Linked DNA regions of Flocculibacter collagenilyticus. The protein of the gene in region 1 interacts with the protein of each later gene in a pairwise test. Links are inferred from orthologs where the notes say so. Each region holds a gene or a part of one and is shown in the gene's direction. Other genes may lie near its edges. The genes, in order: HUU81_RS00095 and topA.

What was found.
Region 2: the proteins of HUU81_RS00095 (region 1) and topA interact in binary tests that used the Escherichia coli proteins (3 or more experiments, as listed by UniProt). The link is inferred for Flocculibacter collagenilyticus from one-to-one orthologs.

What each region holds. Positions count from the first base shown.
Region 1 is NZ_CP059888.1:25,046-31,319, forward strand. Bases 543-3,350 are described here. They hold HUU81_RS00095 (YigZ family protein), read left to right. Parts: upstream 543-1,538; coding sequence 1,539-2,162; downstream 2,163-3,350. Other genes in these bases: pepQ (Xaa-Pro dipeptidase), read left to right, coding at 543-1,435; HUU81_RS00100 (TrkH family potassium uptake protein), read left to right, coding at 2,299-3,350. Outside these bases: more of pepQ, read left to right, coding at 116-542; more of HUU81_RS00100, read left to right, coding at 3,351-3,750; HUU81_RS00105 (hypothetical protein), read right to left, coding at 3,772-4,512; Trk system potassium transporter TrkA, read right to left, coding at 4,548-5,924; 16S rRNA (cytosine(967)-C(5))-methyltransferase RsmB, read right to left, coding at 5,921-6,274.
Region 2 is NZ_CP059888.1:1,321,640-1,329,712, forward strand. Bases 2,442-5,686 are described here. They hold topA (type I DNA topoisomerase), read left to right. Parts: upstream 2,442-2,771; coding sequence 2,772-5,486; downstream 5,487-5,686. Other genes in these bases: astB (N-succinylarginine dihydrolase), read right to left, coding at 2,442-2,537; HUU81_RS05825 (hypothetical protein), read right to left, coding at 5,552-5,686. Outside these bases: HUU81_RS05810 (Ig-like domain-containing protein), read left to right, coding at 1-925; more of astB, read right to left, coding at 1,200-2,441; more of HUU81_RS05825, read right to left, coding at 5,687-5,803; HUU81_RS05830 (SpoVR family protein), read right to left, coding at 5,838-7,373; HUU81_RS05835 (YeaH/YhbH family protein), read right to left, coding at 7,439-8,073. UniProt on the Escherichia coli protein: Releases the supercoiling and torsional tension of DNA, which is introduced during the DNA replication and transcription, by transiently cleaving and rejoining one strand of the DNA duplex.

The sequences.
Region 1 (6,274 bases):
TGCAGTACTCGTTATCCAAAGTTCAGGTTAACAAGATAATTTAAGGTGGATAGCTGGTTTGTCAGATTGGGTATGATACCATCGTCATCATTGTTCACTATTAACGAGGCAGGATATGCAAACGATTATTGCGCTATATCATGATCACATCAACGAACTTCAAGTTAGGGTTAAAAATGTACTGCGCCGCGAGGGGTTAACTGGTTTAGTTATTCATTCTGGCCAAGCTAAACGACAGTTTTTAGATGATATGGACTACCCGTTTAAAGTGAACCCACAATTTAAGGCATGGCTGCCTGTTATTGACAATCCAAACTGCTGGATTGTGGTAGACGGTGAAGCAAAGCCTAAACTTATTTTTTATCGTCCAAAAGATTTCTGGCACAAAGTGCCTGACGAGCCTAATGACTTTTGGGCCGACTTTTTTGATATTCAATTACTAGAGAAAGCGGATCAGGTAGAGCAGTTATTACCTTATGATAAGTCGGGCTTAGCCTACCTTGGTGAATATATTGAAGTAGCGCAAGCATTAGGGTTTGAACAAATTAATCCAGAAGAAGTACTTAACTATTTGCACTTTCATCGCGCTTATAAAACAGAGTATGAACTTGCGTGTTTACGTGAAGCGAACCGTATTGCTGTGTTGGGGCACACTGCGGCAAAGCGTGCGTTTTTAGCAGGTGCCTCGGAATACGATATTAATGTGGCATATAACCAGGCTATTTTGCATGGTGATGAAGAAACCCCGTATGGCAACATTGTTGCACTAAATGAAAATTGTTCAATTTTGCATTACATGGTGCGCGACAAACAAGCGCCTTCAGAAAGTCGTTCATTTTTAATTGATGCAGGTGCGCAATACCATGGCTATGCGGCAGACATTACCCGTACGTATTCTGCTAAAGATGATGAGTTCGCCGAGTTGATTAACGCCATGAGAGACGTTGAACTGGCATTGTGTGATGGCTTAAAGCCGGGTTTAAAATATGGTGATTTGCACATTGAAGCGCATAATCGCATTGCAAAAGTGCTACAAGATTTTGATTTTGTGAAGCTTGATGCCGATGCCATTGTTGAACAAAAAATCACATCAACCTTCTTCCCTCATGGACTAGGCCATCATTTAGGTTTGCAAGTACATGATATGGGCGGATTTATGGCTGACGAACGAGGCACGCACATGGCGCCGCCAGAAGGACATCCGTTCTTACGTACCACACGTATTATAGAACCTAATCAAGTGTTTACGATTGAACCTGGCTTGTACTTTATTGATAGTTTGCTCGCCGTACTGAAAGACTCTGAACAAAGCAAATACATTAACTGGGCAAAAGTCGATCAGTTCCGTAAGTATGGTGGGATCCGTATTGAGGATAATATTATTGTGCACCGTGAGCGCAATGAAAATATGACACGAGATTTAAAGCTAGGGTAAACCTTACCGAATAACGTTAATGCGGTGATCAGGTGATTACCGCGCATCTTGCTTGTAGCGCTTTCAATAAGCGTCATTCAATCATCATACTCATTAAGTTAACATGTCTAATTTAACACCATATTTTGTGCCTGCAGAACCGCTAATCCACGAAGAAGAAGTAAAACGCAGTGTATTTATTGCTCATATAGCGCACACGCCAACCCCACAGGACGCCAAAGCATTTATTAATGAAATAAAAGCAAAGCACCCTGATGCATCTCATAACTGTTGGGCGCATATTGCAGGCCGACCCAATGATTCACAGCGATATGGCTTTAGTGATGATGGTGAGCCTGCGGGCGCAGCGGGTAGGCCTATTTTCAATGCATTACAAGGGGCTGATATTGGCGAAATTACCATTGTTATCACTCGTTATTTTGGCGGCACTAAACTGGGTGTCGGTGGCATGGCAAGAGCCTATGGAGGTTGTGCTGGTGCGGCACTAAAACTGCTTAATCGAAAAGAGAGGTGGGTACTTACTACGCTATCATGTCATGTAAATTATGATGATAACTCAGTTGTGCAACATATTATCGCTCAATACGAAGGCGAGTTGGTAAAGGTTGATTATGCTGAGCAAATTACGATTGAGGTTGCCATTCAAAGCCGCAAAGTAACAGCGTTTATTGATGAGGTTTATAATGCAACGGCTGGGCGTGTTTCTTTTACTGAGCTAGACAAATAAGTTCAACGCGCAGCCAGAAACCCATCTGATTTACTAATTCAGTTTTATTTATATTCAATCCCTTATATACTTTTTGCCACAGCAAAGGGAATTTTACCCGTCATGTCTCCAACATCTGGAAAATAAGTCAAACGCTATGCAGTTTCGTACCATAATTAGAATTTTGGGTGTATTGGTTGCACTATTTAGTATGTCGATGGTTCCACCCGCAATTGTTTCGCTTATATATAAAGATGGCGGCGGATTACCATTTGTTATTGCTTTTATTCTTAGCGTGCTAACGGGTCTTGCGTTTTGGTATCCCAATCGAAACCAAAAAGGAGACTTAAAGGCGCGAGAAGGCTTTCTGATTGTTGTGCTATTTTGGGTGGTGCTGGGTAGTTTTGGTTCGTTACCTTTTTTATTTTTAGATCAGCCTGCCATGTCATTAGCTGACGCCATATTTGAGTCATTTTCTGGCTTAACCACCACTGGGGCGACGGTCATAACGGGGATTGAGTATTTACCTAAATCATTCCAGTTTTATCGTCAACAACTACAATGGCTCGGCGGGATGGGGATCATTGTACTTGCGGTAGCTATTTTACCTATGCTTGGTGTAGGTGGCATGCAGTTGTACCGCGCAGAAACACCAGGCCCCATTAAAGACTCAAAAATGACGCCGCGTATCGCGGATACGGCGAAACACCTTTGGTATATTTATGTGTCGTTAACGGTTGCGTGTACCGGTGCATACTGGACGGCAGGGATGAATTTATTTGACGCAATTTGTCATGCATTTTCAACCATTGCGATTGGTGGTTTTTCAAATTATGACGCCAGTATTGGGCACTTTAATAGCCCTGTGATTAACGCTATTTGTGTGGTGTTTTTATTAATTTCAGGGGTTAATTTCGCCTTGCACTACGCGGCATTAAATCATCGTAGTATTAAAACTTACTTAGGTGATCCTGAGTTTAAAGCCTTTATGGGCATTCAAATATCCTTAATTTTATTATGCTTTGTTGTGCTACTAAATAGCGGCATTTATGACACTAGCGAGCAGGCATTAGATGATGCCGTGTTTCAGGCGGTATCAATTAGCACCACAGCAGGCTTTGCAACAGCAAACTTTGCAGAATGGCCAGTATTCCTTCCCATCTTACTTATTTTTGCTAGCTTTATTGGTGGTTGTGCTGGTTCAACGGGTGGGGGCATGAAAGTGGTGCGTATCTTACTGCTATACCTTCAAGGGGTAAGAGAGCTGAACCGATTGGTGCATCCACGCGCAGTCTTTTCCATCAAATTAGGCGCAAAAGCCTTGCCGGATAAAGTGGTTGAAGCGGTATGGGGATTCTTTTCTGCGTATACGCTGGTCTTTGTGTTGATCATGTTGGCTCTATTAGCCACTGGCATGGATAACATGACGGCGTTTTCTGCAACGGCTGCGTGTTTAAATAACTTGGGGCCGGGCTTGGCAGGAGTGGCTGCACACTATGGTGATATTGCAGATTCCAGTAAATGGATTTTAGTACTGGCGATGGTATTTGGCCGACTGGAAGTGTTTACCCTATTGGTGTTATTTACACCTGCATTTTGGCGTTCTTAGTCTGCAAATGGGACGACTGTGCTAACGGCTAATGCGGCAGCTATAGTCAAATTGTGCGGTGCCTTTTACGGCATCAATTTTATTTAGTGTTACTTGGCAACGATAATACGGCTTAACCGTAAGCGTGATGGTTTGTGCAGTACGCATAAAATAAAGCGCATTCCCGCTGTATGTTTTTACTAAATTGGTGCCGATTTCTCGGATCCCAAAACGGCTATTAATGCCTTCTATCATGGTAATGGAATCGTTTTCGCCGAGTTCAAACTGGTTAATATGGTTTTCTTGATGGGCAGCAAGCGTTTCTAAATCAGATAGTTGTCGACGCAATTTTTCGTTTTCAGTTCTTAGCGCCTCAACCTCACCTAAATAATTATTTATTTCATTATTCTTACTAGCCACTTCTTGTTGGCGCTCTGTGGTCAAGGCGGCTACGCGGTTACGAAGGGTAGAGACTTGTTCACGTAACATGGTCAATTCTTGGCGTTGTTCGTTGCTAAGCGCGATTTGTTGTTGGGTTTTATTTAGTTCTGGAAGTAAGGTGGCAAGCTGTTTTAAGTCTTCAGTTTGTTTCAGTGCTTGTTCAAGTGTTGCCACTTTATTTTGTTGTTGTTGGTTGCCGCTGAAATAGGCAAAGCCAGCACCAATAATAAATAACAGTAAAATTACGCCTACCCAAGTAACAACATAACGGTCAGTAAATCGTTCAGTGTTTTGCTGTAAGGTGTGTATGGCTTGTTTAATATTACTGTTATGTTTATTCATAATTCCGTTGCAAATAATACGTTAAATGTCGACTACTAGATAAATATTGCACTAACAGCAAAGAGTTTTTCAATTTCGTAAATGTATTTTTTATCAATCAAAAATAAAATGACGTGATCATCTTCTTCAATGACGGTCTTATCGTGCGCGATTAACACTTCATTGTCACGTACAATTGCGCCAATTGTTGCACCAGGAGGTAATTTGATTTCTCCAATCGTGCGCCCGACGACTTTTGAGGTGTTTTCATCACCATGTGCAACTGCTTCTACGGCTTCTGCAGCACCTTTACGTAATGAATACACGTTAACAATGCCCGAGCGTCGAATGTGGGTTAACAGTGCGGAAATAGTGGTTTGCTGCGGCGAAATAGCAATATCAATCTCGCCGCCTTGGATAAGGTCAACGTAAGCAGTGCGCTGAATCAGCACCATCGTTTTTTGTGCGCCTAAGCGTTTAGCTAACATCGCAGACATGATGTTTGCCTCATCATCATTGGTTACTGCAATAAAAACATCAACGTGTTCAATATGCTCTTCTGATAATAGTTCCTGATCCGACGCATCTCCACAAAAAACTAAGGTATTGTTTAACGTTTCAGAGAGTGATTCTGCTCGATTTTGGTCGCGCTCTATTAATTTGACTTTATGCTGTTGCTCTAATGACTTTGCTAATCCGCAGCCTATGTTGCCGCCGCCGACGATCATAATGTTCTTGTAGCTTTGTTCTAACTTTTGCAGTTCGCTCATTACCGCGCGAATGTGCTTGGTGGCAGCCACGAAGAACACTTCATCGTCCGCTTCTATTACAGTGGTGCCAAGAGGCTTAATGGGGCGGCCTTGGCGATAAATTGCGGCAACACGCGTATCAACGTTAGGGATATGATCTTTCAATGCTGATAAGGCATAGCCCACTAATAAGCCACCGTAATAGGCTTTTACAGCCACTAATGACACCTTGCCGTTACCAAATTCGAGTACCTGCAATGCGCCGGGGTAATCGATTAAGCGTCTAATGTAATGCGTTACTAGCTGCTCAGGCGCGATGTAGTGATCCACCGGCATTTCGTGATTATGAAACAGTTGATGACGGTACTCTAGGTATGCCTCTGAACGAATACGTGCAATTTTCGAGGGTGTGTTAAATAAGCTATAGGCCACTTGGCAAGCTACCATATTAACTTCATCACTGCTGGTTACGGCGATAATCATATCGGCATCTTCGGCACCTGCTTGGCGCAAAACATTGGGATGCGCGCTGTGACCGTTAATGGTTTTAAGGTCGAGTTTGTCTTGCAGTTCGTTTAGTCGTGCAGCGTTAATATCAACAATCGTGATATCGTTTTGCTCACCGACCAAATTTTCCGCTAGTGTGCCACCTACTTGCCCAGCACCGAGAATGATTATCTTCATTTAGTTTCGTTAATTTTTTTGTGTAGTTTGGCGTAATAAAAGCCATCCATATTATTGTCGCCAGGTAAAATTTGCCAGCCAATTCGTTGATCGTGTTGATAAGCAATAGGTAATAACTCGGCATCGGTTTGGCTTGCTAAAAATTGCTCGATTTGTTGCTGGTTTTCTTCTGGTAATACACTACAGGTGGCATACAGTAAAATGCCTCCTGGTTTTAATGTTGGCCATAGTGCGAGCAATATTTTTTGTTGTAGTGCCGCTAATTCCGCAATGTCATTGTTTCTACGAAGCCATTTGATATCTGGATGACGTCTAATCACACCCGTTGCAGAGCAAGGTGCATCTAACAA
Region 2 (8,073 bases), 1.3 Mb from region 1 along the record:
TGAAATGGAATTGGTCACACAAGTTGAAGTTGAATTTGTAGCGGTTGATGTTGATTCGATAAATGTTCAGTTGTCCCCTGCTTCAATTGGTCCTAGCGGCGAAACAAGTACAGTTACAGCAATTGTGCGAGATAACGAGGGCAATTTAGTTAAAAATAAAACTATAAACTTTTCTGTAGATGATGTGAGCGGGGGAAGCTTATCACCAGCTTCAGATACAACTGACTCTCAGGGGATCGCATCTTCAGTTTATACCTCTAACTCTATCTCAGCAAATAATGGAGTCACAATTACAGCCACTGAAAGTGTTTCAAATAAGTCTGACAGTGCATCTATTACCGTTGCTGATAGAGCATTATTTTTCCGTTTTGGTACATCATCAGTAATTAAAGTGGAAAATGAAGAGACTACGTATTTACAAGATTATGTGGTGTTTGCGTCAGATGCTGATGGTAATGCTATCGCGAACCAAGAGTTAACAGTTTCGTTTGTACCTATCTCATATGAGCTGGGTGCTTGGTGCCAGAAGAACAAAGATGGTGAATTTGACTCTTACCTACCTTTATCTGCACCAGGTAATGAATTTCCATCTGAAGACGTGAACCGTAATGGTATTCTTGATGCTGGAGAAGATGCTAATAATGATGGTTTTATAACACCTGGTACTCCTTGGACTATTTCGAGTAAGGTAATTACAAATGAACAAGGAGCTGCGTTAATTGAGCTTCGTTATCCTAAACAGTACGGGGTTTGGGTTAAAGGAGATCTCTCTGTTTCAGGTAAAGTGAGTGGAAGTGAGTCAGTGAGCACAAGAGAAGTTCAATTAACTTACTTGGTTGATGATGCTAAGAAAGAAGGCGCTCCACCTCCAGAAAACCCTCTGGGTGATGGTGGATTGGAATGCCCAGATCCTAATACTCTCTAAGACTATAAATTTTTCTCTTACGCTATAGGTTAAGTTTAGGCTTAGCCTATTTCGCTTTTTATTTTTTTCTGCACGATATTTATTATCTACTCCCTATTGAGCCCACAATCAAATACATTAATTAAAGAGGACAAAACAAGCAGGATGAGCTGGCTTCGGGTGTTCAGTTGAAGGTAGTTCAGTCGAGAGAGTAGTTGATGATGAAAGATAATGTGTATAGATTATGAGGAAATCAACTAACGTTAAATATAACGTTAGTTGAACTTGGTTTATTTTACAGTTGAAAAGGATAAACCGAACCTAACTTCAATATCTGAGTTAATTCATCCAACGCTGTACGCGACTCAATTAATAGCTGAGGATCGCGCAAGTCATTTTCCGATAGCGCATCTCTATAATGTTTATCTACCCATGAATTAAGTGTGCTGAACAACGCTTCAGACATTAATACATTTTGATTAAGTGCGTTCTTTTCTTGTTCGGTCATTGCTACGCGTAAACGCAAGCATGCTGGGCCTCCGCCATTTCTCATACTCTGTTTTACGTCAAAGTATTTCACTTCTTTGATTGGCGTGTTCATGTTTACCAATGATTGTAGATAGGCGTGCACACGCTCATTTTCTTCACATTCAGTTGGCGCTATGATGGCCATATGTCCATCAGGTAACGTAATGACTTGAGTGTTGAACAAGTAAGTTTTTACTGCTTCTTCCACTGATACATCAGCAGTGTCAACTTTAATGAAATGCATTTGAGTATCACCCATTTTGCGCTGTATTTCATCAAGCCCTTGTTGTGTATTTAAAAATGCTTGTTCATGATAAAACAGCACGTTTTGGTTACCTACTGCAATTACGTCGTTATGAAAAACACCTTGGTCGATTACATTAGGATTTTGCTGCATATAAACAATATTATTATCATTTAATTGATGTAAGCGAGTAACAGCTTCGCAGGCTTCAAATGTATGGCGAGCGGGGAACTTAGTTGGTGCAGGCTTGCTAGCATCGAATGCATAGCGTCCAAAAACAAATAACTCTACACCCGCACCTCCGTATTCGCTACAAAAACGCGTGTGATTAGCGGCCCCTTCGTCACCAAAATGCTCGTTATCTGGTAAGTGCTGATGATGCGCGAAATGCTTTTCATCGTTAAACATCGCTTTTAAAATATTACCGCTGGTAACAGGCTCAAGTGAGCGATGGTACTTATTGGTTAAGTTAGCGGGTGTAAAATGAATTTTATTGTCAGCAGTATCGCCGCTTGGTGAAACGGTTGCCGCGTTTGCTGTCCACATGCTTGACGCAGAACAGCATGCTCTAAATACTTGTGGGGCTTTCTTAGCGGCATCTTCTAACACTTTAGCATCAGAGCCTGAAAAGCCTAAGCGACGTAGTGCAAAGATATCCGGGCGCTCTTGAGGGGCCAATACACCTTGAACCATGCCCATATCATGCAACGCTTTCATTTTTTGCAGCCCTTGTTTGGCTGCTTGGCGAGGACTTGATGATTCTTTAGCGTTACTAAGTGAGGCAACGTTACCAAAGGATAAACCTGCGTAGTTATGAGTAGGACCGACTAGGCCGTCAAAATTTGCTTCAAAGTGCTTCATTTATGGTTTTGCTCCTATTTTAAACGGCTTTTATTATTATTTTTGTTTTGCCTGTTATTTTTTGCTCTATTATTACTCTATTCATAGCGATACAAAGCAAATTAGTATACTCCTATTGTACTCGCTGATAAATGTCTGGATAATAAAATAAATATAAGCTTGTAATAGCTATTGTTCTAGTATCATATAAATATATGCAAATTTTGAATTATAAATCGGGAACTGTTGATTAACATGGGTAAATCGCTAGTTATAGTCGAGTCTCCAGCGAAAGCTAAAACGATAAATAAATATCTAGGTAAAGACTTTGTAGTGAAGTCAAGCGTCGGTCATGTTCGTGATTTACCAACTAGTGGTCAGGCTAAAAGCGGCGCTAAGGCTGCGCAAACCACTAAAGGCTTGTCTAAAGAAGAAAAAGCTGAACTGAAGAAAAAGAAAGATCAAGAAGCGCTCATTGCGCGAATGGGAATTAACCCAGACAAGCAATGGCAAGCACGTTATGAGGTGCTTCCCGGTAAAGAAAAAGTTGTCAATGAGCTGAAATCTCTAGCTGAAAATGCAGATCAAATCTATCTAGCAACGGATTTGGATAGAGAAGGAGAGGCCATCGCTTGGCACTTAAAAGAGATTATTGGTGGTGACGACGACAAATATAAACGTGTTGTATTTAATGAGATCACCAAAAAAGCCATTAACCAAGCATTCTCTACCCCTGGCGAGTTAAATATCTCGCGGGTGCATGCACAGCAAGCAAGACGTTTTCTAGACCGCGTTGTTGGTTTTATGGTCTCACCACTTTTATGGAAAAAAATTGCGCGTGGTTTGTCCGCCGGACGAGTGCAGTCAGTTGCTGTAAAGTTAGTGGTAGAACGAGAAAGAGAAATTAAAGCGTTTATTCCAGAAGAGTTTTGGGATATTCATGCTGATTTATCGCACGCCAGCAAGGCTGACTTGCGAATGATGGTGACTAAAGAGCATGGCAAAACGTTTAAGCCCGTTAATAAAGCACAAACGGATACGGCTCTAGAGACATTAAAAACAGCTGATTATGTTATTGATGCAATTGAGCAGAAGCCATCTCAAAGCAAGCCATCAGCGCCATTTATTACTTCCACTTTGCAGCAAGCGGCAAGTACCCGTCTAGGCTTTGGTGTAAAGAAAACCATGATGATGGCACAGCGTTTGTACGAAGCTGGCCATATTACGTATATGCGTACCGACTCGACTAACTTAAGCTCAGAAGCGGTAGCGTCTTGTCGTGACTATATCCAAGATAACTTTGGTGACGATTATTTACCAAAAGATCCAATTGGTTATGGTAGTAAGCAAGGTGCGCAAGAAGCGCATGAGGCAATTCGCCCATCTCACGTTGCCGTAACTGCTGGTTCATTATCCGACATGGAAAACGATGCTCAGCGTTTATATGAATTGATTTGGCGACAATTTGTTGCTTGCCAAATGACACCAGCAAAATATAACTCAACGTCGATTATTACAAAAGCAGAGCGCTTTGAATTAAAAATCAAAGGTCGCGTAGTTGTATTTGATGGTTGGACAAGAGTGCAAAAACCAAACCGTAAAAAAGGTGATGAAGAGAATTTGTTACCTGAAGTAAAAGTTGGCGATAAGCTTGAATTACAAGCACTAGATCCACAACAGCATTTTACCAAGCCGCCAGCTAGATTTAGCGAAGCGTCGTTAGTAAAAGAGCTGGAAAAAAGAGGAATTGGCCGCCCGTCAACATATGCGGCAATTATTTCAACGATTCAAGATCGTGGTTATGTTACCCAAGAAAATAAGCGCTTTTACGCTGCGAAAATGGGTGAAATAGTGACTGACCGATTAGACGAAAAGTTCTCTGATTTGATGAGCTTCGACTTCACCGCGAATATGGAAGAGCATTTAGATGATATTGCTGAAGGTGAGCTAGATTGGCGGAATGTATTAGATAATTTTTATAAAGACTTTAAGCAAAACCTCATTGAGGCCGAAAAACCAGATGAAGAAGGCGGCATGCGCCCTAATCAAATGGTCATGACCGATATTGACTGCCCAGCATGTAGCAGAAAAATGGGGATACGTACGGCTTCAACAGGTGTATTTCTAGGTTGTGAAGGGTACAACCTGCCACCGAAAGAGCGTTGTACGCAAACGCTGAATCTTGTATCGGGCGATGATGCGGTTAGTGCAAACGAAGATGAGTTAGAAACGGAAGCATTACGAAATATGCGCCGTTGTCCTCGTTGTAGTACCGCGATGGATAGCTATTTAATCGATGAAACGCGTAAATTGCATGTATGTGGTAATAACCCAGATTGCGAAGGCGTGGAAGTTGAAAAGGGCGAGTTTAAGATAAAAGGCTATGATGGACCGCTTATCGAATGTGATAAATGTGGTGCTGATATGCAACTTAAATCGGGCCGTTTTGGCAAATACTTTGGCTGTACCAATGAAGGTTGTAAAAATACCCGAAAACTGCTGAAGAGTGGCGAAGCGGCTCCACCAAAAGAAGATCCAGTTGATTTGCCAGAGTTACCATGTGAAAAGTCTGATGCGCACTTTGTGTTAAGAGACGGTGCTGCAGGTATCTTCTTAGCAGCGTCAAGTTTTCCTAAATCAAGAGAAACGCGTGCACCAAAAGTGGAAGAGTTGCAGCGTTTTAGAGATCGCATTTCACCTAAGTTTTATTATTTAGCTGATGCGCCAGCAAAGGATGATGAAGGTAACCCTAGCGTAGTTCGCTTTAGCCGTAAAACTAAAGAACAATATGTTATGACTGAAGTTGACGGTAAAGCAACGGGCTGGACGGCTAAATATATTGACGGTAAGTGGGTTGAAGAAAAACCTAAAAAAGCAGCTAAGAAAACGGCTAAAAAGAAGGCTACCACTAAAAAAGCACCTGCTAAAAAGTCCACAAAAAAGGCTGAAAGTGAAGAAAGTGAAAGTTAAACAGACGGATAGATTTTAATTTCACGAGCGGAATAAATCGAAAAGGCGACCTAAGGGTTGCTTTTTTATTTAGCGTAAACTTTACCGCCAATCATTTTATATGCCGGAGTGCCGCGAATTAAGGTATCTCTGGCAAACTGCGTATCACAGTTTGGACAAAAACAGGGGGCTAAAGTAAAGTCTTCTACAATACGTTCTTTAAAACACTTAACGAGTGCGCCTTTCCCACCTTTTCTATATTTAAACAATTGAGTAGCGCATTTTGCACAAAATACAGCGACTGTAGTTTGCGGCCCTTTTTTATTTGGTTTTGCCATTAATATTAAACATTGTGTTTCAATAGTTGGGGCATTATATATCTAACTCGTCTTGTGATGTTGGCTTTTCCGGACATCTTGCAAGTAGTTCAATATTGCCGTTGTCATTCTCATATTCTAACTTCACATCAAACCCCCAGAGTTGATGCAAATGCCTCATTACTTCGTCTTTTGATTCTGACAGTGGGATACGGTCGTGCGGCACATATCTTAATGTAAGTGAGCGGTCACCATTGACATCAACGTTATAAATTTGAATGTTCGGCTCTAAATTACTGAGGTTATATTGTTGCGATAGCTTATTACGAATTATGCGGTAGCCTTCATCGTTATGAATGGCTGAAATCTCTAAAAGCTGCTTAGTATCGTCATCTTCAACACAAAAAAACTTTAACTCGCGCATTAAGCGTGGGGATAAAAACTGGCTTATAAAGCTCTCATCTTTAAAGTTCTCCATTGCAAAGTGCATTGTATCTAGCCAGTCAGAACCAGCAAACTCTGGAAACCATCGTTTATCTTCTTCAGTTGGGTTTTCACAAATCCGACGAATATCAATCATCATATTAAAGCCCAGCGCATACGGGTTAATACCTGAATAATATGGGCTGTTATAAGGTGGTTGATAAACTACATTAGTATGACTATGTAAAAACTCTAGAATAAATTTATCAGTCACCAGTCCCTCATCATATAAATGATTCAAAATAGTGTAATGCCAAAAACAGGCCCACCCTTCATTCATCACCTGTGTTTGCTTTTGGGGATAAAAGTATTGGCTTATTTTGCGAACGATACGGATTATTTCGCGCTGCCAAGACTCTAACAGCGGCGCGTTCTTTTCAATAAAATACAGAATGTTTTCTTGTGGTTCACTGGGGAAACGCTGTTTTAATTTCTGTTTTCCTTTTTTACTTGAAGGCAATGTTTTCCATAAAGTGTTTACTTGCGATTGCATGTAATCCTCACGTTCTTTTTGGCGTTTTTGCTCTTCATGTAAAGATATTTTTTGGGGGCGTTTATAACGATCTACACCGTAATTCATTAGTGCATGACAGGAATCTATAAGTTGCTCAACAGGTTCAACACCGTGTTGCTCTTCACATTTAGCGATGTAGTTTTTGGCAAATAGTAAATAGTCGATGATGGAGCTGGCATCTGTCCATGTTTTGAATAAATAGTTTCCTTTAAAGAATGAGTTATGGCCGTAGCAGGCGTGCGCAATCACAAGCGCCTGCATAGGCATGGTATTTTCTTCCATTAAGTAAGAAATACAGGGGTCTGAATTAATCACAATTTCATAGGCTAGCCCCATTTGTCCGCGTTTGTAGCCTTGTTCAGTTTGAATAAATTTTTTGCCATACGACCAATGACTGTATCCGAGTGGCATGCCTACTGATGAATAGGCGTCCATCATTTGCTCAGAAGTAATCACTTCAATTTGATTTAAATAAGTGTCTAGTCGATAGTATTCAGCGACGCGCGCAATTTCAGTTTGATATTCTTGTAATAAAGGAAAAGTCCAGTCTGGTCCATCATCTAAAGGTGTTGTAGCAATTTTTCTTTTGGTCATAATCCCCCCAACAAGTTATTTTTAGTGCTGAGTTTAATACTAAACATAACTAGATTGACGTTTGGTTATGCTGCTTGTTTTTTAAAGAGTTCTCGGAATACTGGGTAAATATCAGCCACGCTTTGTATATGCTGAATTGCAAAATTATCATGAATACGCATTAATTTTTCATACTCTCGCCATAAGCTCTGGTGCGCACGATTAGTGATTTCAATGTAAGTGTAATAGCGCACGACGGGGAGTATTGCATTGGCTAAAATGTGTGAACAGTGAGGAGAGTCATCTGCCCAATTATCACCGTCTGATGCTTGTGCCGCATAAATATTCCATTCTGCAGGATTATATTTTTCTTTGACAATCTCATCCATTAACTTAAGTGCGCTTGAAACAATGGTGCCACCGGTTTCTTGCGAATAGAAAAACTCGTGTTCATCTACTGCTTTTGCTTGGGTGTGATGGCGAATATAAACCACTTCAATATTTTTATATGTGCGTGTTAAGAATAGGTATAGCAAAATGTAGAAACGCTTTGCCATGTCTTTGGTGGCTTGATCCATAGAGCCTGATACATCCATTAAACAAAACATGACAGCTTTGCTGGTTGGAACCGCACGACGATCAAAATTTCTAAAACGCAGATCAAAAGTGTCAATGAATGGCACTTTCGAAATTTTCGCTTCTAGTTCTTCAATCTCTTTCT